2 regions of the Candidatus Avoscillospira sp. LCP25S3_F1 genome follow, and region 1 is predicted to be linked to the other one. Evidence: predicted binding sites of a transcription regulator. Region 1 holds the regulator's gene; the other holds the start of a gene.
What was found. Region 1 encodes Rex, which represses fermentation and respiration genes when NADH is low (regulators of the CRP and FNR family bind a similar motif). Its sites were predicted from a motif close to ATTGTTAANNNNTTAACAAT; they were not measured.
Positions count from the first base shown of each region.

Region 2: a site for Rex is predicted at 8,747-8,766, ahead of gap (type I glyceraldehyde-3-phosphate dehydrogenase). Genes of this name have one in related genera too.

Region 1 is NZ_JBQKJT010000001.1:24,982-36,897, forward strand. Features, by position in the region: gene ACTQ33_RS00155 (DUF6442 family protein) at 1-283, shown strand, start outside; gene ACTQ33_RS00160 (hypothetical protein) at 462-2,033, opposite strand; gene ACTQ33_RS00165 (ABC transporter ATP-binding protein) at 2,026-2,733, opposite strand; gene ACTQ33_RS00170 (SpaA isopeptide-forming pilin-related protein) at 2,975-4,687, opposite strand; gene ACTQ33_RS00175 (translation initiation factor 2) at 4,779-5,225, opposite strand; tRNA gene ACTQ33_RS00180 (tRNA-Leu) at 5,570-5,654, opposite strand; gene ACTQ33_RS00185 (redox-sensing transcriptional repressor Rex) at 5,889-6,533, opposite strand; gene sigE (RNA polymerase sporulation sigma factor SigE) at 6,666-7,373, opposite strand; gene ACTQ33_RS00195 (sigma-E processing peptidase SpoIIGA) at 7,370-8,230, opposite strand; gene ACTQ33_RS00200 (DUF951 domain-containing protein) at 8,382-8,576, opposite strand; gene ACTQ33_RS00205 (S1 RNA-binding domain-containing protein) at 8,655-9,563, shown strand; gene ACTQ33_RS00210 (replication-associated recombination protein A) at 9,540-10,823, opposite strand; gene nth (endonuclease III) at 10,956-11,585, shown strand; gene ACTQ33_RS00220 (MBL fold metallo-hydrolase) at 11,643-11,916, opposite strand, start outside.
Region 2 is NZ_JBQKJT010000012.1:108,611-120,526, forward strand. Features, by position in the region: gene ACTQ33_RS12035 (response regulator) at 1-324, opposite strand, end outside; gene xdhC (xanthine dehydrogenase subunit XdhC) at 995-1,492, opposite strand; gene xdhB (xanthine dehydrogenase subunit XdhB) at 1,492-2,373, opposite strand; gene xdhA (xanthine dehydrogenase subunit XdhA) at 2,389-4,671, opposite strand; gene ACTQ33_RS12055 (nucleotidyltransferase family protein) at 4,926-5,510, shown strand; gene xdh (selenium-dependent xanthine dehydrogenase) at 6,056-8,608, opposite strand; gene gap (type I glyceraldehyde-3-phosphate dehydrogenase) at 8,964-9,980, shown strand; gene ACTQ33_RS12070 (aspartate carbamoyltransferase regulatory subunit) at 10,335-10,760, opposite strand; gene pyrB (aspartate carbamoyltransferase) at 10,757-11,674, opposite strand; gene pyrE (orotate phosphoribosyltransferase) at 11,687-11,916, opposite strand, start outside.

The sequences.
Region 1 (11,916 bases):
AAGGAAAGCACCAATTAAGGACGAACGAGACAAACAAATAGATCTACAAGCTAAGAACTCCGCACTGGAATATATGATTGGTGCTACGCAAGTACTAACGGTGATATGTTTAATTAAAGGTAATCCAGCGTGGAAGGGAAGCTTATCGTTACTGTTTTTTGGTGCAGCTTTTACATTGTTCTATAAATATCAGCAATACATAGAAAAGCCTTATCGTTTAGTTGGGATCATTTTTCTGGTTATAGGGATTGCGTTGCTAATTTGGTTTGGAATTACTGGTTAAATTATTAGCACATCGGTGGAGCAACTGAGCAGGGACCTGGAAGGGTCACCTGCTCTTTACTTTTTGCCGAAATCTCCCCTATCAATCCTAAGAGTCTAATTCAACCAACAATAGAGAAGAAAATTTATTTTATACAGAACAGGTCCCACAAACGGAACCTGTTCTGTACTTGGAATCCTTATGTCCGAAGCCGGAAAGTCTGAGGAGCGTATTTGTAGACCAAAATACTGGCAACTACGGAGTACAACACACAAAAGGCAATACACGCTACGCCGAACACCAAAATTGGAAAACGCAGGTTCATCATGGCGTAACACACCACATAAGTCAAGATCATGACGATGCGATAGGTGCCGCTTTTCATCTCTGTGCCCGCCGTGTAGGGCTGGAGCAGATAGTAGGCGGTCAGATAGTGGATGGAGAAAAACATGCTCATGAATAAAACAGAAACCACCAAAACCACATAGTTCAGAGGATTTTCCGTGCCGCCGGACACAAACAGAATCACTGATAGCCCGATGCCGATGACCAGAGCCGGTACGGCGTTGATTTTGATGATTTCCCGCAGTCGGATCTGAAACAGCTTCAGCACAAATTTAGGCTGTTTGTAGAAAGAGTAGGTCAGCAGACTGTGGTCGCAGTTCATGAACAGCGCGCTGGTAAAGCCGGTTCCGCGATTGATCAAATATAGAATGAAAGCAAAGTAAGGAAGCCAGGTCATAACCATCTCATTGATGTCTGTCTTCACCCCTGGCTCAAGGGCCATCAGAAGCAGAACGCCGCAGCAGAGGATGGCACAGATTACAGCGATTCGGAGTGTTGATCGCCATAGGATCTTGCGGTGGCGCTTGATAAACAGCTCATTGAGAAATTCAAATCCGTTTTTTTGGCTGGTGATGGTGAGATCAGCGGAGATGACCTTTTCATTGGCTGTCTTGACTGCCTTTTTCGCTGTATCAATTTGGGTAAACAGACCAGCCAGCAGTTCCTGATTGATTTCCCGGTAATAACGGAAAGTCACCACGCGCCGCAGCCCCAGCAATCCCGCCGGGATACAGAGGACCCACAAGACAGCGGATACCTTGAGCGGCAGAACGGCCCCCGCCAGCAAGGGGAGATAGGCCAGAGCCAGCAGGACGGCGGTCAGCAGCCAGGGCCATTTTTTTAATTTGCTGTCGTTGCGTACATGGCCGGTTTGCTCATAGTCCCACAGAGAATAGGAATCCACCGCCAGCTTGCTCCCCGCCACAGCAAACGGGATCAACAGGCACAGCCACAGGGGAACCCCCCGGCCAAGGCCAAACAGAAGCACCCAGGGCAGGAAACCAACAACTACCTTCAATAGGTAATAGCCGTAATTGACCAGCGTGTAGGAGCGGGCATTCATTCGAAGCAGGATCATGGCATAGTATTTGTCCCGTTTTGCATCGAACAAATTGGTGTTCATAAAGGAGCCTATCAGCGTCAGAAGCAATAGGATGTGCAGGAATGTCTCTTTGGACTGAAGATCTGGACGGATCAGCTCCAGGCCGCAGACCATAACAAAGAAGTAGAGAAACTTGAAAAGGAAAATCGTAATCAGTTCCCAGATCACTGTCAGAACATTGGCAAAAATCTTCAATCCCCGCACCTGATACAGTGTATTCGATAAAAGATGTTTCAGCAACGGAATCTGCTTTAGGGAATGCAGGATGGCATTCACCCGATAGGTATTCTTCAAAGAAAAGGACAGCCGTAATGTATTAAGCATAGGATTCCTCTTTCAGTGCCGCAATAATTTTTTCCTTGAATTCCTGATTGTCCAGATTGGACTTCTCTACAACCTCCAGAACCCCGTGACTAAGCAGCACAATCTCATCGCAGAGGTCCAAGGCCAGGTCCATGATGTGGGTAGAAAAAATGGTGATCTTGCCTTCTTTTTGGGAACGGAGCAGTTGCTTCATCTCCTCTGCCACCACCACATCCAGTGATGTGAGCGGCTCATCCAGCAGCAACACCCTGGGCTGGGCAATGATGTTGATGAGCATCTGCATTTTGTTTTTCATGCCGTGGGAGTAGTCCTTCAGCAGCTTGTCCCGATCCTCTGGGGCAATACTCATCATATCAAAGTAGTCGTCCATAGGCCGGATGTCCTGAATGGAAGATTTGTTGATGTCCAGAAAGAACTTCAAAAACTCCCGCCCAGTGAGAAATTCCGGTACTGTGGGGGTAGAAAGCACATAGCCGATGTCTTCGGCGGAAATCTCTCTGGGCGTACCGTTTTCTTCCAGGAAAAAGGTGCCGCTGTCGGCCCGGATATCTCGATTCAGACAGTTGAAGAGGGTGGTCTTGCCAGCACCGTTGCGGCCCAGCAGGCCGTAGATTTTACCCTCCTCGAAGATAAATGTAATTTCTCTCAAAACCTCTTTTTTCTCAAAATGTTTCGAAAGATGGTCAATGACAAATCTCATACAGATCTCCTTATGATTTTATGGAATGACTCTTATTGGATACGAAAGCCGCTGGAACATTTCTGGAACACAAATTCCATTTTCTCGTTCTGATTTGTAAATACCAATTGCTCGTAGTCAGCGTTTTCTACTTCATGGAATGAAACGATATGTTCATTTTGGCTGATCCAGAGTGTATGTACTTCCTGTGCTCTGGTTTTTGATTTCTCCATATACTGCTCCTTTTGGAATCCGCTATGCTTTACATGGATACGCTTGCGACCAACTGCTCCACTTCCAGAGAAATGCTGGTAGTGTCCGCTTCTGTCTGCTCCATTAAGGCCTGCAGATGATCCAATACACCGCAGATCTGACTTCTGGTCTGATGCACCTGTTCCTGGGACTGATGGATTTGATCCAGCACAGCCCAGTCGGCAAAAATTCCGTCGAAGAAGTAATCGGCCACCCGCAGAAAGCCATCAATGCTGACCTGAATATCTGCATCGATTGTCACATCGGCCAGCTCCGTTTTGAAGCGGCGCAGTTGAGTCTGCAAGGTCTCCACCGATGCCTGGGCCTCGTCCAGATGGCTGTGTTTCACCAGATCCGTGATGAGACCGCCGCCAACGAGATCCCAGGTTCCCCAGCCTTCCGCACTGTCCAGTTCCGATAGGATCTGATCCGCACAAGACAGCGCAGCGCTGCCGGCATCCAACGCCTCCTGCAATTCCTGTTTCTGGCTCATCAAGTAGCCTTCCCGCTCCTCCAACTGGAGGATCTTTTCGGCAGTGCTTCCACCGGCCACTTTCACTGCCGCAGTCTTTTCCCGAAGGATAGAGGCATAGGCGTATCCGTTCTGGTCGGTGGTGAACTGATCCACGGGATTCATATTGCCGTCGTAAAGGAGGAAGGTCACACCATAGATTCCCTTTCGGGTGGCGGCGTCGATTTTGTGTAACAGAATACCCGAAAACGCCTTGTTGGTTACGGTCTTGCGGGTGGTCTCCCCATCCTTTACGGTGAAGTAGATGGGTGTGGGGTCCAATTTGAAGGTATCCGGGCAATCGGTTTCCACTGCATAGTAGTTGTCAGCCTCCAGGGGCAGAAACACTTTTCCATCCTTCCCGGTGGTCACGGTATCCACCAGAGCGTCATCGCTGACGCGGCGGATTTCAAAGGTGACGCCGGAGATGGTTTCTGTTTTATCTGCCTCATTGACTTTGGTAAACTCCACACCGCCCACCGGCGCATTGTAGAAATAGAGCTGCTGGGTATCGTCCGGGTTTACCACCAGCGTCTGGCTCTGGGTGTTGGGGTCAATGGTGTATCCAGGGATGCTTTCCACTTCAGTTACTACCACTGTACCGGTGATGCCGGAGAGGATGATCTGCCCCTCCGCATTGGTCCAGTACAGCCCGTTGGAGGACAGCTTGCCGCCCTCGTCCGGCAGATAGGTGCCGTCCGCGTAGGTGATCTTGAACTGCACCCCCTTCAGCGGGGTCTTGTCCTTGCTGGACAGCTTGTGGATGATGAGGTTTCCCATAGGCTGGTTGCGGAACTCCACTGTGACGGTCTGGCCCTCCTTGACCTGGACGGTCTGGGGGGTGTCGTCCAGCAGGAAGCCGTCCTTAAAGGGGACCTTTTCCTCCTTTTCCTTGGTCTGCCGCGGAGTGCTCACCGGGGGAGAGTCACGGGCGCGGCCATGCCAGGTCAGCAGGTACTCCACGGCCTCCGGGAAACTTTTGTTATAGAACCGCTGGAGGAATGTGATGGCATCTCCGCCGATGCCCTCTGAGTAGCGGAACCAGGTACGTCTGTCCTTGATCCGGATGCTGTCCATCTCCTGCGTGGTGTAGTACCTGCCGATCCGCTTCACCTGGTAGCCCAGGGAGATCAGCAGATCTGGAAGGTCCGTGTCTCGGACAGTGGCCATTTCAGCCTCTGTAAAACGAGTTTTTTCTGACGTTTGTATCATGTTCACCCCCCTTCTAGGAAAAACAAAAAAGGGGCCGGAGGACGCATCTGTTTGAGATGTGTCCTCCGGCCCCTTGCTTTGACTCCTTGTGTTATTGTTCGATGTCCGCTGTGCCTCTCTCCGCCTCCGTGCTGGCCTCGCTGGCGTCTGGGGTGGTACCGGCGGCTCCGTTGTCCTCCGGGGCTTCCTCGGTGCTCTCAGGGCCCTCCTGTGGGGCCAGGCTGGCTTCGGCTTCCGCCAGCGCCTGCTCGATCAGGCCCAGGACGAAGTCCCGCTGGGTGAGCTTTACGCCGGTCCGAGCCGTTTCTCTGGCCAGGTGGGTCTTGATGCGCTGGAAGAGTTCCTCGGGAATCTGGAATGCCATCGTTCTGCTGCCTGTCATGTTGATTCCTCCATTCTCATCTTTCATCTTGTAGTATTCAGTGAGCAGTGCTGCGATGTACTGGCTGGTGGTCATCTCCAGGCGGTCTTTTTCTTCTGTTACCCGGTTGTGCAGGGCGATGTCGATTTGAGCGCATAGGTTTTTCTTGTCTGCCATGGTCTGCTCTCCTTTCCTCGTTTTGCAACGCAAGTATATCCAAAACCATGTCAGAAAGCTATTACCAAGACCACCAAGGAACTAAGGACAAAGCAAGCAATACCACCAACTGAAACAGCTATGTAATAAAAAGAGAGAAGCCCCCGTTGGCAGTTCGATTTGAACTACCAGCGGGGGCTTCTCTCGCTGTTTTCTCTTTGCTCAGAGGTTCGGATCACCCCACATCACGAAAATGGCCTTTTGCATCTCCATCTCGTCTGGTGCTCGATTTTGTCCTCTGAAACGGCTGAAACCCTTGCCGCAGCAAGGGTTTCAGGGGTTGCATCTTTTTCAGCAACCTTAGTTGGTGCCGGTGGCCGGACTCGAACCGGCACGGATTGCTCCGCCGCATTTTGAGTGCGGTGCGTCTGCCAATTCCGCCACACCGGCATTTATATTTTAATTCCCTGTGTCCCGCATATCTCTGATTTTGGAGGGATATGCGGGAGGGATATTAAAACCAAATGCTGTTATTCAGTTGAAAATATGCTGTAATACCAAGGGTCCTACAAAAACGCCTGTGAATGGACGAACAAGATTTTGAGTCCGCTACGTCTACCAATTCCATCACACCGGCATGTGCTATGGATTATACACGATCTTCGCGAAAAAATCAAGCACTTTTTATTTGCCTTGTTTGCCCATGTGTTCCTTCAGGTGTTTTGACAGCAGCGCCAGCGACGCCGCCATATTCTCATTCTGCACCAGAATGTCCGCCGGAACATCCAAATGGGTCGGGGCAAAATTCCAGATGGCCGCGATGCCCGCTTCAATGAGCCGGTCACAGACCTCCTGAGCCCGCTCCGCCGGTACCGTGATGACGCCGATCTTGATGTTCTGCTCCTGGCAGAACTGAGATAGCTGCTCCAACGACAGAATGGCCTTGCCGCTGCTCTCCTGCCCCACCAGAGCCGGATTCGTATCAAACGCCGCCACAATATTCAGACCGTATTCCGCAAACCCGCTGTAGCCCATCAGCGCCATACCCAGTTTGCCCGCGCCGATGATGACGGCATTATTGCTGTTGCCGTACCCCAGAAATTCCTCCAGATCCGCCATCAGGGACTCCCGCAGATATCCCACCTTGGGACGGCCGCCGCTGGATACCGTGGCCAGGTCCTTGCGCACCTGGACCTCTCCCATACTCAGCGCCGACGCCAGCGCTGTGGCCGAAATGTGGGTATGCCCACTGTCCGGCAGGGATTTCAGATAGGATAGATACACCGGCAGACGCTTCAGCATCGCCTTGGAAATCTCTTTGCGCGCCATGACAGACACACCCCTTGCACAAAACATAGTGGCGGTTTTCCCTTCCGCCACTTGTTTGTTATTATAACATCGACGCGCCTCTTTGGCAATCCCTATTTCCATCTTTCTTTATCGATACGTCCTTTTTCGATATCATACAGTGGTTTGCCGCAGAATGTCCCGCCTCAGCCGCACCATAATGCGCTTCTCCAGGCGGGAGATATAGGATTGGGAAATGCCCATGGAATCGGCCACCTCCTTTTGGGTCTGTTCCCGGCGGCCCCCCAGTCCAAACCGCATGGTGACAATGCGCTGGTCCCGCTCCGACAGCCGCTCCAACGCCTGGTGGAGCAGCTGCAAATCCACCCGCTCCTCCATGGGCCGCACCACCGTATCCCCGTCGGTTCCCAGCACGTCCGACAGAAGCAGCTCGTTGCCGTCCCAATCGGTATTGATGGGTTCATCCAGGGAGACCTCGGCTTTTTGGCCGGAGATTTTCCGAATGTGCATGAGAATTTCATTTTCGATGCACCGGGACGAATAGGTGGCCAGCTTGATATTCCGGTCCGGCCGGAACGTCCCCACAGCTTTGATCAAACCGATGGTGCCGATGGAGATCAAATCCTCGATGTTGACGCCGGTATTCTCAAACCGCCGGGCGATATACACCACCAGCCGCAGATTCCGCTCAATCAACGTGGATTTGGCCCCCTCGTCCCCTGCCGCCAGACGGCGCAGCAGCTCTTGCTCCTCCTCCCCCTTGGGCGGCGTGGGCAGGACGTCGCTGCCGCCGATGTACATGATCTTCCCCGGCTGGACTACCCCCAGCCGTACCAGCCAATTCCATACCATTGCTTTCATATGCTGCCTCCTATCAACGCTGTATATCCGCCGCCGTCGGAAACCGGCGTGGGAGAAAAGGCCACCACGCCGCCTCGGACGGTCCGTTTGCCTATGCGCAACGCGTCGCACCGCATGGCCAGCAGCATACCGCCGCTGACGCCTACGGCCCGAAAGGGAATCAATCGCCATTTCCCCGACGGCATGGCCGCCAGGAGCCGGGGCAGCAGCTCCGCCGGATTCCGCAGCGCCGCCGCGTCCACCAGCGCCGCCGCCTCCGGCGGCAGCAGGCCCCGGGCCGTCTGCCACTCGGCCACCACCACTTCCTCGTTGCTCACCGGGTCTCGCAGGGTGTTGCCCGTGTCCCGCAGGGCCGTCAGCTTGACCGCCTTGGAGCCGGCGCGCAATTCCAGTGGAAAGACCTCCCCGCCGGTATGGCGCACCAGTTGGGCGAAGACGGTCCGGCTGAGCACGTACACCGCCGCCGCCGTCAGCAGCAGCGCCTTCCCGCTGACGGGATAGTACGCCCCGCCGTCCACCAGCATCAGCCCCGTACCCATGATCTCCACCACCGCCAGGACCACCCCGGCCAACGCGGCGCTGAGGGCCAGAAAAACGCCGCCCAGCTTCACCGTCTGCCGCCGGAATCCAAAGGCACATACGGTCATGGCCGCCGCCGACAGAAGTTTTCCCGCCAGACCGGACACCGCCGGCCAGGGCAGCACCAGAGCCGCCACGGCGTATCCGCCGCCCAGCACGGCTCCCAGGACGATTCGCCACCAGACCACCGCCGCGCCCCCCAACCGGGCCGTTCCCAGCAGCAGCAGGCCGTTGAGCGCCGTATTGAGCAAAAACAACCCGTCCACATAGATGGTCACCGCCGCACCCCCTGCCTTCCTGGTGAAAGTATAGCCCCGGAGGGCAAAAAAACCGGTCGCATTTCCCATAGGAAGTGCGACCGTTCGCTCGTCATCTTTTATCAAATTGTCACGCCGCCGCGCCGTTCCCGCCACGACCACACAGCATCCGTCAGGCTTTTCCGTCGCTGTCGCGCAGAACTTCCCGGATATTTTTTTCCGCTTTGCTGCGGGGCAGCATCACCTCATGGCCGCAGCCGGTACAGCGGAGCCGGAAGTCCATGCCGGTACGCAGCACCAGCCACTTCTTTTCCCCGCAGGGGTGGGGCTTCTTCATGACGAGGATATCTCCCAGTCGAATGTCCATGTTTCTTCCTCCTGTCTCTTGTCAAAAACCCTTTCCTCTTCCCCTGCATAGTATGGGAAAAACAAAGGGAGGAATCCTATGCAACCGTATTTGCCGGAGTCCATGCAGGCCCCAACGCCGCTGGACGCCGTGACCATGGATCAGCTGCGCCGCTGGATGGAGCAGGGCGCTGTGCTGACGGTCCCCGCCCTCTGGTGCGACGCGGACCACAATCTCCATCTGTCTCTGGGCGGGCTCCCCGCTGTAATCCCCCGGGAACAGGCGGCCCTGGGCATTGCCGAGGGTACCGTCCGGGAAATCGCCATCCTGAGCCGGGTGGGCAAGGTGGTCTGCTGCCGGATTACGGCCATTCCCGACCACGGTCCCATTGTCCTGTCCCGGACCGCCGTCCAGCGGGACGCCCTGCACCATCTGTTGTATGAACGAAAGCCCGGCGACATTCTGCCCGCCGTGGTGACCAACACCACCGCCTTCGGCGCGTTCTGCGACGTAGGCTGCGGCGTTCCGGCGCTGCTGCCGCTGGAAAATATCTCCGTGTCCCGCATCAGCCATGGCGGCGACCGGTTTGACGTGGGACAGGAATTGTTCGTGGTGCTCCAGCGTCAGGACCCGGAAGCGGGCCGCGTCACCGTGACCCTCAAGGAGCTGCTGGGCACCTGGGAGGAAAACGCCGCCCGGTTCCAGACTGGCCAGACGGTCCCCGCCATTGTCCGCAGCGTCCAGCCCTACGGCGTCTTTCTGGAGCTGACGCCCAATCTCTCCGGTCTGGCCGAAGCAGATGACACACTGCATCCCGGTCAGGTGGTATCGGCCTACATCAAGGCCATTCTGCCGGACCGGCAAAAAATCAAGCTCAGTGTCCTCGACACCCTGGACCCGGCGCTGCTGCCGCCGCCGGTTCTCCGTTACACCCAGACCGAGGGCCATCTCGAGTACTGGGAATACAGCCCGTCCAATGCCCGACTACGGACCGTCTTCCCCCGCTGAACCCTTGATGGTGTCCCAATACCGTTTGGCGGCCTGTTCCGTCTTGTTGGGGCCGTAGTCGTAATAGACCACATCCCGCAACGCGTCGGGCAGATACTGCTGGGCCACATAGTGGTTGGGGAAATCGTGGGCATACTGGTACGTCAGGCCCCGGCCCAGCTTGGCCGCGCCGCCGTAGTGGCAATCCTTCAAATGGGCGGGAATCTCGCCGGATTTGCCGTGCTTCAAATCCTGAATGGCCGCGTCAATGGCGCAGATGGCCGAATTGGATTTGGGGCAGGTGGCCAGAAACACCGCCGCCTCGGCCAGGGGAATCCGGGCCTCGGGCAGTCCCAGCTGGAACGCCGCGTCCACACAGGCTTTCACCACGGCAATGGCCTGGGGGTAGGCCAGACCCACATCCTCGGCGGCAATGACCAGCAGGCGCCGGGTGGGAGACGCCAGATCGCCGCCCTCCAACAGCCGGGCCAGATAGTGGACGGCGGCGTTGGGGTCGGACCCCCGGATGGATTTCTGAAAGGCCGAGAGAATGTCGTAATGGCTGTCGCCGTCCCGGTCGTAGCGCATGGCCGACTTCTGGGTGATGGCCTTGGCGTCGGCCAGGGTGATGTGGACATGGCCGCTGCCGTCGTTGCCGGTGGAGAAAAGCACCTCCACGGCGTTCATAGCCTTGCGGAGATCGCCGCCGCAGGCCGTGGCCACATGCTCCCAGGCGCCCTCCTCGGCGGTACAGGTGACGCCGTCCCGCTGTTCCAGATACGTCTTGGCCCGCTGGACCGCCTGCAAGGCCCCCTCGGGGGTGATGGGCTTGAACTCAAAGACCGTGGACCGGCTCAAAATGGCGTTATAGATGTAGAAGTAGGGGTTTTCCGTGGTGGAGGCAATCAGCGTAATATTGCCGTTTTCGATGTGCTCCAACAGGGATTGCTGCTGCTTTTTATTGAAATACTGAATCTCATCCAGATAGAGCAGGATGCCGTTGGGGGCCATCATGGTACCCAGCTGGGCCACAATGTCCCGGATATCCTGGGAGGATGCCGTGGTGGCGTTGAGTTTGCACAGTTTTCGTTTGGTGCGATTGGCGATGATATTGGCCACGGTGGTTTTGCCCACGCCGGAGGGACCGTAGAAGATCAGATTGGGAATGCTGCCTGATTCAATGATCCGGCGCAGCATGGCCCCGGGGGCCAGAATATGGTCTTGACCGAAGACGTCCTCCAGCGTTTGGGGCCGGATGGCGTCGGCCAGGGGTCGATACACAAAAACCACCTCCTGTAGCAATTCTATATTCTATATATTATATCCTTGTCTTCCAAAAAACGCAATCTTTCCACCGGTCGAAACTTGTGGTATGATGGTAAAAAACCATTTGTAGAAAATGAGGAATTTACCATGAGAATGAATGAACGGGTGGCGGGCATCATCGAAGCGCTGAAAGTTGCCTATCCCGACGCCCTGTGCGCATTGCACTATCAGAAGGACTACGAATTGATGATCGCCGTGCGGCTGTCGGCCCAGTGTACCGACGCGAGGGTGAACCTGGTGACTCCGGCGCTGTTTGAACGGTTCCCCACCCTGGACGATTTTGCCGACGCCGACATTGCCGAGGTGGAGGAATACGTCCGTACCTGCGGCTTCTACCGCCACAAGGCACGGGACATTGTGCTGGCCTGTCAGATGCTCCGCAGCGATTTCGACCGGAAAGTGCCGGACAATATGGATGATCTGTTGAAGCTGCCCGGCGTGGGCCGGAAAACGGCCAATCTGCTGCTGGGAGACATCTATCATCAGCCCGCCGTGGTCTGCGACACCCACTGCATCCGTATTACCAACAAATTGGGTCTTGCCAAGGGCAAGGACCCGGTGAAGGTGGAACAGCAGCTGTGGAAGGTACTGCCCAAGGAGGAGACCTCCGATTTCTGCCATCGGATTGTGCTCCATGGCCGCGCCGTCTGTACCGCCCGGTCACCCAAGTGCGACCAGTGTACGCTGGCTCCCTATTGTAAGTCCTGCGGCCAATAACCACCGCACCCAAAATAAAAAGTTGTACTCGATTTTAAAAAAATCGAGTACAACTTTTTATTTTGCGGCTGCCTCAAACCACATGCCGTGACCGGGGCAGACCACCATGCCTTTCGCCCATTTTTGCAGCTGCTTCCGGCAGGCGGTGGCCTCCTTGGAATCCATATTGACGCTGGTCATCAAATACGGGGCCAACTTATTAAATGCCATCTGGTCATCGGAAAACCCCTTGATATTCACCCAATTATCCCCGCTGAACATCAATCGGTTTTCCGTGTCCACATACACCGTCTCTCCCCGGACGTGGCCGCCGTTGCCCTCATAGACCTCA
Region 2 (11,916 bases), on a different contig from region 1:
TACGACAGGTTTCAGAATAAAATCATGGACCCGCAGTTTGATGGCCTGTTGGGCATAGGAAAATTCACTGAATCCCGTGAGAATCACCACAAAGATAGACGGATAGTGCTCCTGCAGATGGCGGGCCAGTTCCAGACCGTCCACGAAGGGCATACAGATATCCGTGACCACCACATCGGGCAATACGGAACCCATGCGTTCCAGCGCTTCACGGCCATTTTCGCAGGCGCAGGCCATGGTGAAGCCGTAGCGTTCCCAGTCGATATTGTGAATCATGCTTTCGCGGACGATGGCCTCATCCTCTACCAGCATCAGTTTATACATAGACAGCCCGCCTCCTGTGGGTCGTATTGGTTCGATTATACTGTATTGTGGGAAAAAATGCAAAACCTATCAACAGGGCCTCCCGAACAGTAATCAAAAGTTTTACTCGATTTTTTTCAAAAAATCGCAGGGGTCCAGGGGGCAGCGCCCCCGGTCGCGCCTCGCAAGGCGCGAAACACCCGCCCCGCGCACGGGGCGAAACTCCCTGTCGTCCACAGCGCCATCCGCAGATGGCGCAACCCCCGGCCGTAGGCCATGGTCCCCGCCGCCGCCCCTGCGGGGTGGACGGCGGGGGGCATCTGCTAACTTACGAACAACAATGCACTTCCTACAAAGGATGTAGGGTGGGACCTGCGTCTCCCACCGCCGGTGCGGTGTTCAACGGTACCCGGTACCGCAAGAAGGCCGCCGTCCGCCACCCCGTGATGGGGTGGGGACGGCGGCCTTACGGCTTCGCCGTGGGGATTGCGCCATCTGCGGATGGCGCTTTGGGACGATTGGGGATTTCGCGCCGTGCGCGGCGCGGGTGTTTCGCCCGCTGCGGCGGGCGGGTATTTCGCCCGTTGCGACGGGCGGGAGTTTCGCCCCGTGCGCGGGGCGACCAGAGGCGCTGCCTCTGGACTCCGCGATTTTTTGAAAAAAATCGAGTAAAACTTTTAATTTTGGGTGCTTACTCGGTGGGGAGCTCTTTGCCGAGGCGGCGGTACATGGTCTTCTTGACCGCCCGCAGGATATTCTGATATCCCGTGCAGCGGCACAGATGACCCGACAGCAGCTTCCGCAACTCCTCGTCGCTGTACAGCTTACCGCTCTCGAGAATCTCCACCGCCGTCATAATAAAGCCCGGCGTGCAGAAGCCGCACTGAATGGCCGCTTCATCCACAAAGGCCTGTTGAATGTCGCTCAGCTCGCCGTTGGGTCCCAACAGACTTTCCAGCGTCCGGACGTGCTTGCCGTCCACCCACACCGCCAGATAGATGCAGGAGTTGAAGCACTCGCCGTCAATGATGACGTTGCACGCGCCGCATTCGCCCACCTCGCAGCCCTTCTTCACCGAGGTCATCCGGTAGTCGTTGCGCAGCACGTCCGTCAAAGACGCCCGCACATCCACCATGGTTTCCACGTCCTTGCCGTTGAGGTTCCAGTGGATCAGCTTATATTGTGCCATTACAACGCACCTCCCGCCAGTTCAATGGATTTCTGCAATGCCCGCTTGGCCAATTCCACCGCGATGTGCTGCCGGAAGGCTTTGGAGGCGCGCCAGCTGTCTCTGGGGTTGATGTCCTCCAGAACCGCCTTGGAGAACGTCTCCAGAGCGTCCGGAGAGACGGCCTTGCCGCGGGCGGCAGCTTCCGCCGTGGGGCACCGCATGGGCACCGGACCCGCCACGCCGTAGGCAATGCGCACATCCTCCATGGTCTTCTTGTCGGCGGACAGCTTCACATTGACCGAGCAGCCCGTGGTGGCAATGTCCATGGCGTTGCGCATGGCGTACTTGATATAGTGGCCCTGGTAGCCTTCGTAGGCCGCCTTGGGAATCAAAAGGGCCGTCTGAATCTCGTCGGGGTGCAAATCCACCACACCGGCCTTGATATAGAAGTCCCGGATGGGCAGACGGCGGACGCCGTCCTTGCCGGTCAGCTCCACAATGGCGTCCCAGGCCAGCAGGGTAGAGGCGGAATCGGCGGAGGTGACGCCGTTGCAGGTGTTGCCGCCGATGGTGCCGATGTTGCGGATTTGGGGGCCGCCCACCTGGTCCACGGCCTCGCCCAGGACGTTGATGTGGGCCTGGATGATGGGACTCTGGGTGATGTGGGAAAAGCTGGTAAGAGAGCCGATGCGGATGGTGCCGTCGTCCTCCAGCGTCACGCCTCGAAGGGCGTCGATGCCGTAAATGCTGAGGAGTTCACAGCCTGCCAGCTTGCCCTCGCGCATTTTAATGAGCACGTCGGAGCCGCCGGCGATGATGTGGGCGTCCGGGTGCTCCAGCCGCAAGGCTACGGCCTGCTCCACGGTTTGGGCTTCGTAGAGCGCTTTAATATCGTACATGTGCAGGGGCCTCCTTTACAGCAGACCGGCTTCGGTGAAGCGGTCAAAGAGAATGTGGGGCGTCACCGGAGCGCGGTCCACGGCCACGCCGGTGGCGTTGAGGATGGCGTTGCGGATGGCCGGCGCACCGGAGCAGGCCGGGGGTTCGCCCAGGGCCTTCGTGCCGTAGGGGCTGGTCGGCTCGGCGTTCTCCACGAAGTCCACCGTCAGGTCGGGATGGTCCATAAAGGTGGACAGCTTGTAGTCCAGCAGATTGTTGTTGAGCGCCCGGCCCGTCTTGGGGTCAAACTTCAACTCCTCGCTGAGACCGTAGCCGATGGCCATGGACATACCGCCGTGGACCTGGGCCTCGGCCAGCTGCGGGTTGATGAGGGTGCCGCAGTCGTGGACATTGACCAGGTTCAGGAGCTTGACCTTGCACAGGGGGATATCCACTTCTACCTCGGCAAAGCTGCATCCGAAGGAATAGGCGTTGTTCTTGATCTGGTAGGTGCTCTCGGCGGTGAGATGCTCGCTGTGCTCCAGGGAGTACAGGGCCTCCGTGGCCAGCTCGCCCAGAGTCATCAGCTCCCGGCCGTCGGAGGTCCGGACGATCTTCCCGTCCCGGATATCCAAAAGGGACACGTCCTGGCGGGTCAGCTCCTTGGCGTAGCGGAGAATCCGTTCCTTGAGCAGGGTGGCCGTCTGCTTGATGGCAAAACCGCCGATGTACGTCTGACGGGACGCATATGCGCCGGTACCGAAGGGGGTCACGTCGGTATCCTGGGTGGAAACCGGGTGGACGTCCTCCACGGGGATACCCAGAGCTTCGGCGGCCATCTGGGCAAAGGCCGTGTCGCAGCCCTGGCCGATCTCCGTTTCACCGGTCTGCATCTGAATGGAGCCGTCCTGGTTCAGCACCATGCGGCAGGAGCTGGACTCCAGGGAGATGGGCCACACGGCGGTGTTGTACCAGAAGAGGGCCATGCCCACACCCCGGCGAACGGGGCCGGTCTGGTTGGCATATTCCTTCTGCTTGCGGCGGAAATCCGACAGGATCAGGCCCTTGTCCATGACCTGATTGAAGGTGTCGTAGTAGTTCTCGTTCTTGGAGAAGCCGTCCACATAGCCCTGGGGCATGACGTGGGAGCGGCGGAAGTCCACGGGGTCGGCTCCAATGGCCTTGCACACGTCGTCAATGTGGGCTTCGCCTGCAAACATGGCCTGGGGGATGCCGTAGCCGCGCATGGCGCCGGCGGCGGGCCGGTTGGTGTAGACGGTGTAGGAATCACATTCCACGTTGTCGCAGGGGTACAGCTGGGGGAAGGCGTTCATGCCCTTGGCAGTGACGCCGTGGCCGTGGGAGGCGTAAGCGCCCTGATTGGAGAAGCACTCCAGCTTGCGGGCGGCAAAGGTGCCGTCGGGCCGCACCCAGGAGATGATGTGGGAACGGATGGCGTGGCGGACGCGGTTGGAGACGAAGGTCTCTTCGCGGGAACAGTCGATCTTGACGAGCCGGCCGCCCAGCATATAGGACAGCCAGGCGCAAAGCGGCTCATACAGGGCGTCCTGCTTGTTGCCGAAGCCGCCGCCGATGTAGGGTTTGACGATGCGGACCTTGCCCCAGGGGATATTCAGCGCCTGACCGACGACGCGGCGGACGATGTGAGGAATCTGGGTGGAGGAGGTGACAATGATGCGGCCCGCCTCCATCTGGGCGTAACAGACGTGGTTTTCGATGTGACAGTGCTGGACTGTGGGGGTGTCGTACCAGCCCTCGACCTTGATGAGGCCCGGTTCCTGGATGGCCGTTTCATAGTCGCCCTTGCGGACGCTGGAGTGGCCCAGGATGTTGCCGGGGAACTTCTCCTGAATCTGGGGAGCGTCGGGTTTCATGGCCTCCTGCGCGTCCAGAACAAAGGGGAGTTCCTCATATTCCACCCGGATGGCCCGTTCAGCCTGAGCGGCGGCCACCTCGTTTTCGGCCACCACCACACAGACGTCGTCGCCGTAGTAGCGGACGTGGCGGTTCAGCAGCAGCCGGTCGGCCACGTCCTGATGATGGGGGTCCGTGGACCAGGGGTGGCCTGCAGTGGGGAAGGGGACATCGGGAACGTCGAAGCAGGTAAAGACCTTCACCACACCGGGGATGGCTTCGGCGGCGGCGGTATCGACAGACTTGACAAAGCCGTGGGCGATCTCGGAATGTTTGATCCGGGCCACCAGCGCCGATTTGTCGCACAGATCGTCGGTGTACTTGGCGCGGCCGGTGGCCTTGTCGTAGGCATCGACGCGGGTGACAGATTTGCCTACTACCATGGGTTAGCCCTCCTTATTGAATCATTGTAGAAAGGCAGCGCCGCACAATGGTGCCGACGGACCGGGGCGGTCCACTTGTCAAATTGTGCGGCGCTGCCTAAAAAGTGACGGGGTTTGACTTCTGTATTAGAAATTATATCATAGTTTTGAAAGAGAAAAAAGGCATAGGGTAATATTTTCAAAAGAATAATGGTCTGCTGCGGTTGCGGCAGCCGGTTTTTTTGGATATACTACGGAAAAAAGGAGGCGGTGTTGTGGAACACTTGCGTGTGGGCTGTCTGCTGATGGCGGCGGGCAGCGGCAGCCGGTTCGGCGGCCGCAAATTGCAGGCGGAGCTGGATGGAAAGACGCTGCTGGAGCGGGCATTGGAGACGATTCCCGACGGGGTTTTTGCAAAAATCGTGGTGGTGACTTCGCCGGAGCTGGCCGATCATATCGCAGGATATCCGGCGGAGGTCTGTGTCAACGACCGGCCGGAGGAGGGTTTGAGCCGCACGGTCCGTCTGGGGACGGAACGGCTGATGGATTGTGACGGCATTTTGTATCTGGTCAGTGACCAGCCCTTGCTGGTACCCAGTACGGTGGGCCGGGTTGTGTCGGCGTGGCGGCAGCAGCCGGATCGTATCGCCGCCGCCTGTCACGGCGGACGGCGGGGGAATCCGTGCTTGTTTCCTAAAAAACTGTATGGAGAATTGTGCAGCTTGACGGGAGATACCGGCGGCAGCGCCGTCATCAAGGCACACGCGGAGCTGCTGTTGCCGGTGGAAACCGACGAGCGGGAGTTGACGGACGTGGATACGCCGGAGACGCTGCGCGTCCTGCAACAGGAAAATAGTTAAAAGTTTTACTCGATTTTTTTCAAAAAATCGCGGTTTCCAAAGGCAGAGCCTTTGGTCGCGCCGCGCACGGCGCGAAATTCTCTGTCGTCCAAAGCGCCATCCGCAGATGGCGCAACTCCCACGGCGAAGCCGTAAGGCCACCGTCCCCACCCCAATACGGGTGGCGGACGGCGGCCTTTTCGTATCTCATCTGTCGGCGGCAAAACACGCTGATGCCACTATCAGTACAGGCAGCAGCAACGCCCCGGTGCGGTAATAAAAGATGTCCCCCGCCATCCACCCCACAGGGGCGGCGGCGGGGGACATGGCCGTTGGCCGGGAACTGCGCCATCTGCGGATGGCGCTTTGGGCCGCTTTGGAGAGTTCGCGCTGTGCGCGGCGCGGGCGTTTCGCTGGCTGCGGCCAGCGGGTATTTCGCCCGTTGCGACGGGCGGGAGTTTCGCCCCGTGCGCGGGGCGACCAGAGGCTCTGCCTCTGGACTCCGCGATTTTTTGAAAAAATCGAGTAAAACTTTTAAGATTTGGTGCTGTGCGGGTTGTTGGTGCTTACTTTTTCCGGGAATACGGTGTATTCTCCAAGGGCAGGGAGGTGCGGAACTGGCCGTCAAACCGGTAATAGGCGTCGGCGATGGCCGGGGCCGTGGGAATGGATGTGATCTCACCGATACCAATGGCGCCCTTGGCCAGCTTCAGACCGGCTTTTTCCACCAGAATGGCCTTGACCTGAGGAATCTTGTCGGCCTTGAACAGTCCCAGCGTACCGAATTTGGCCGTGGGACGGCAGTCCACCACCGGATACTGCTCCGTCAGGGCGAAGCCCAGGGACATGACCACGCCGCCCTCGATCTGGCCTTCGCAGGCCTTGGGGTTCACGGCCTTGCCCACATCGTGGGCGGCAATGATGGCGTCCACCTTGCCGTCCTCCTTCAGCAGACACACCTGTGTGGCGTAGCCGTAGGCCACATGGCTCACGGGATTGGGGACGTCCGCGCCCAGGGGGTCCGTCTTGGCCAGATACATACCGAAATACTCCTTGCCGTTGAGGGCTTCCAACGGCTGATCGCCCAACGCTTCTTTCAGCTGTGTGGCCGCCCGCAGGCAGGCTTCGCCGGTGATGAGGGTCTGGCGGGAGCCGGAGGTGGTACCGGAGTCGGGGGCGTTGAAGGTGCTGGCCCGCTCATAGACCACCTGATCCCGCCGCAGGCCCGTGGCGTCGCACACCATCTGGGTCAGCACCGTGCCCAGACCCTGGCCGATGCAGGACGCGCCGGCGTTGATGTGTACCTTGCCGTCGATGACGTTCAGCAGTACCCGGCCTGTGTCGGGAATGCCCACGCCCACGCCCGCGTTTTTCATGGCGCAGGCGATACCGGCGTAGGGGGTGCTTTCATAGTAGGGCTTCACGGCCAGCAGCGTCTCCACCAGACCCGTGGACTCGTCCACGATCTGGCCGTTGGGCAGCTCCTGCCCCGGCCGGATGGCGTTGCGGAACCGGATTTCCCAATGGCTGATGCCCACCAGATCGGCCATCTTGTTCAGCAGGCTTTCAATGGCAAAGCAGGACTGGGTGACGCCGAAGCCCCGGAACGCGCCGGCGGGCGGATTATTGGTGTAGTAGGCGTAGCCGTCGATCTGGAAGTTCTGATAGTTGTAGGGACCGGCGGCGTGAGTGCAGGCGCGCTCCAAAACGGGGCCGCCCAGGGAGGCATACGCGCCGGTATCGGCGATGATGTTGGCCGCCACACCCTGAATGATGCCGTTTTCGTCGCAGCCCAAGGCAAACTCCATTTCCATGGGGTGGCGCTTGGGGTGGATCAGCAGGCTTTCCGCCCGGGTCAGCTTTACCTTGACGGGCCGCTTGGTCAGATAGGCCACCAACGCCGCGTGGTGCTGGACCGTCACATCCTCCTTGCCGCCGAAGCCGCCGCCCACCAGGGCGTTCTGGACCTTCACCAGCTCGGCGGGCAGACCCAGCATCCGCATGGTCTCATGCTGGGTGTCGTAGACGCCCTGGTCCGTGGAAATGACCATGACGCCCTCGCCGTCGGGATAGGCCACGGCGCATTCCGGCTCCAGGAAAGCGTGCTCCGTAAAGGGTGTGGAGAACCGCTCGGTGAGCACATACTTGGACTTGGCAATGGCAAACGCCGCATTGCCCCGCTGGATGTGCTTATGGGCCAGCAGATTGCCCTCCCGGTGGACCAGGGGCGCGTCGGGCAGCATGGCCTCCTGGGGAGAGCGGACCATGGGCAATTCTTCGTATTCCACCTTGACCAGCTTTTTTGCCTCCTGGAGAATTTCCGGGGTCTCGGCGGCTACAATGCAGATGGCGTCGCCCAGATAGTGGGTGATATCGCCCACGGCAATCATGGTGTCCCAGTCGTGGACCAGGTGGCCCACCTTGTTCATGCCGGGGATGTCCTCGGCGGTGAACACGCCCACCACGCCGGGCAATGCCTTGGCTTCCGCAGTGTCAATGGAAAGCACTCTGGCTCTGGGGTAGGCGCTGCGGACGGCGCTGGCATAGATCATGCCGTCCAGATAGATGTCGTCGGGGTACTGGCCGGTACCCAGCACCTTTTCCGCCGCGTCCACCCGGTGGACATGGCTGCCCACGTTCCAATGGTCGGGGGCCTGGGGGACAGACCCGTTGCGCAGATACTCCGCTGCCAGCAGAATGGCCTGGATGATCTTCACATAGCCCGTGCAGCGGCAGATGTTGGTACGGATGGCAAAGGCGGCTTCTTCCTCCGTGGGGTTGGGGTTGGAATCCAGCAGGGCCTTGGCGCTCATGACCATGCCGGGAATACAGAAGCCGCACTGCACCGCGCCGGCCTCGGCAAAGGCGGCGGTGTAAACCTCTTTTTCAAAGGGGGAAAGGCCCTCGACGGTGAGGACCTGCTTGCCCTCCAGTTTGGCGGTGGTGGGGACGCAGGCCCGGGTGGGCTTGCCGTCCACCAGAACGGTGCAGGTGCCGCAGGCGCCCTCGCTGCATCCGTCCTTGACGGACGTCAGGCGCAGCTCGTCCCGCAGAAAGCGGATGAGCTTTTCGTTGCCGGAGGCGTGGACCTCCGTGCCGTTGACAAAAAATGTAGCCATATCAAACATCCTCCCAGGTACCCGGTGCGGGCGGTCTTATAGATCGTTGCGGATGCTAAAAAATTTTGTATTACCCTAAAAAATATTATAAACCTTTTTCGCAAAAAAGGCAAGGGGGACCGAGTTTTTTCCTCTGGAATTGTTAAAATAGTATGAATACTGCCAAACATATACAAATCGATACGGTGGGAATGATATTGTTTTATGGAAAATACCAGGTGGGCAACCGCTTTACAGCAAAATCAAAATGGATTATAATAATGGGGAACGAAAAGTCTAACTTTCCTGAACATTTGGTGTGCAGAAGTAGTCTTTTCTGATCCAAGTGTATGTATTGAATTGGAGGAAGTTACAAATGTCTGTTAAAGTTGCGATTAATGGTTTTGGCCGTATCGGTCGTCTGGCTTTCCGTCAGATGTTTGGCGCTGAGGGCTTTGAGGTTGTGGCCATCAACGACCTGACCAGCCCCGCCATGCTGGCTCACCTGCTGAAGTACGACTCCACCCAGGGCAACTACGCTGCTCAGGGCCATGTTGTTGAGGCCGGCGAGGACCACATTGTTGTGGACGGCAAGAAGATCACCATCTATGCCAAGGCCAACGCTGCCGAGCTGCCCTGGGGCGAGCTGGGTGTGGACGTTGTCCTGGAGTGCACCGGCTTCTATACTTCCAAGGCTAAGGCTCAGGCTCACATCGACGCCGGCGCCAAGAAGGTCGTTATCTCCGCTCCTGCCGGCAACGATCTGCCCACCATCGTTTATAACGTCAACCACAACACCCTGACCAAGGAAGACAACATCATCTCCGCCGCTTCCTGCACCACCAACTGCCTGGCTCCCATGGCTAAGGCTCTGAATGATCTGGCCTCCATCGAGTCCGGCATCATGTGCACCATCCATGCCTACACCGGCGATCAGATGATCCTGGACGGCCCCCAGAGAAAGGGCGACCTGCGTCGTTCCAGAGCTGGCGCTGTGAACATCGTTCCCAACTCCACCGGCGCTGCCAAGGCCATCGGCCTGGTTATCCCCGAGCTGAACGGCAAGCTGATCGGCGCTGCCCAGCGTGTTCCCACCCCCACCGGCTCCACCACCATCCTGAACGCTGTCTGCGCCAAGAGCGTCACCGTTGACGAGATCAACGCCGCCATGAAGGCTGCCGCCACCGAGTCCTTCGGCTACAACACCGACGAGATCGTTTCCTCCGATGTCATCGGCATGCGTTACGGCTCCCTGTTCGACGCCACCCAGACCATGGTCTGCAAGCTGCCCGACGGCAAGACTCAGGTGCAGGTTGTTTCCTGGTACGACAACGAGAACTCCTATGTTTCTCAGATGGTCCGCACCATCAAGCACTTCTCCACTCTGCTGTAATTTCCCCCAAGCACATAGAGAGCCGCTGCCTGTTGGGGCAGCGGCTTTTTTGCGTCCAGCGCGGCGTGAATGCCAACCGGAGCATACGAAAAGACTGCCGACAGACTGTAAGGTGTTCCGCCGCCGGGAAAAGTGACAGATGCGCCCCGGTGCGGGGCGGACCATGCTGCCGGTTGCCGCACAAAAAAGCCGCCGTCCACCACCCGCAATGGGGTGGGGACGGCGGTCTTACAGCTTCGTCGTGGGGATTTCGCCCGCTGCGGCGGGCGACCAGAGGCGATGCCTCTGGTCGCCTCGATTTTTTGAAAAAATCGAGCAAACCTTTCGTGTCTGGGTGGTATTACAGGGGAAATATTACCGCTTGAACTCCGTATCGCAGTAGGCGCAGCGGTAGGAACGATTCCCATCAGCCTTGTGGGTCAGCAGGAAGAGGGCCTCCAGATGGGGCTCCGTGGAGGTGATGCAGCGGGGATTCTTGCAGTGGATGACATTGACCAGCTTGGTGGGCAGCTCCAGGGGCTTCTTCTCCAGCAGCTTGCCGTCCTGAATGACGTTGACGGTGATGCCGGGGTCGATGTAGCCGAGAACCGTCAAATCCAGATCGATGAGGGAATCAATTTTAATGATATCCTTTTTGCCCATCTTGCTGCTCTTGACATTCTTGATGATGGCCACGGAGCAGTCCAGCTCATTGAGCTTCAGATACTTGTAGATCTCCATGCTGCGGCCGGCTTTGATGTGGTCGAGAACGTAGCCGTTGCGAATGCTGTCGATGTTCATGCGTGCACCTCCAGAAGTTTCATGATAAGAGCCATGCGGACAAATTTACCATTGGCGGCCTGACGGAAATAGCAGGCTCGGGGGTCCTTGTCCACATCCACGGTGATCTCATTGACGCGGGGCAGGGGATGGAGCACCCGCATTTCGGGCTTGGCAGCGGCCAGCTTTTCCGGGTCGAGGATGTAGGTGTCCCGTAGACGCAGGTAGTCGGCCTCGTTGAAGAACCGCTCCTTCTGGACGCGGGTCATGTAGAGAATGTCCAGCTGGGGCATGGCGTCCTCCATGCTCTCCACTTCCACATAGTCCTTGCCCTGGGCGTCCAGAACGTTCTCCTTCAGGTAGTCGGGAATCTTCAATTCCGGGGGAGAGATGAAAATGAACTTGATGTTCTCATACCGGCACAGGGCGGTGACCAGGGAGTGGACCGTGCGGCCGAATTTCAGGTCGCCGCAGAAGCCGATGGTCAGGTTGTCCAGATGGCCGAACTCCCGGTGGATGGTCAGCAGGTCCGTCAACGTCTGGGTGGGGTGGTTGTGGCCGCCGTCACCGGCGTTGATGACGGGGATGGAGGAAACCTGGGTGGCGGCGTAGGGCGCGCCCTCCTTGGGATGGCGCATGGCAATGATGTCGGCGTAGCCGCTGACCACCTGCACCGTGTCGCCTACGGTCTCGCCCTTGGAGGCGGAGCTGGTGGAGGCGTCGGAGAAGCCCAGGGTGCGGCCGCCCAAATCCAGCATGGCGGCCTCGAAGGACAGGCGGGTACGGGTGGAAGGCTCAAAGAACAACGTTGCCAGCTTCTTGCCGTGGCAGACCTCGGCATACTTGGCGGGGTTGGCAATGATGTCTTCAGCGGTGGCGATGAGCTCGTCGATCTCCTCCACACTCAGGTCGATGATGTCAATGAGATGTCTCATGAAATGGGTTCCTCACTTTCTCCAGCTGTCGTCGGACGGGTTGTTGCGGAAAGCCTTGAGCCGGGCAATATCCTCGGGCTTGATGTAACCTTCCTCGGCGGCCACTTCACAGACGGCGTCGAAGTTGGACAGGCTTACATTCTTGGCGTTGGCAGCGGCCAGCCGGTCCAGGCCCTTCTGCATACCGTAGGTGAAGATGCTGACGATGCCCAGCACATCGGCTCCGGCTTCCCGCAGGGCCT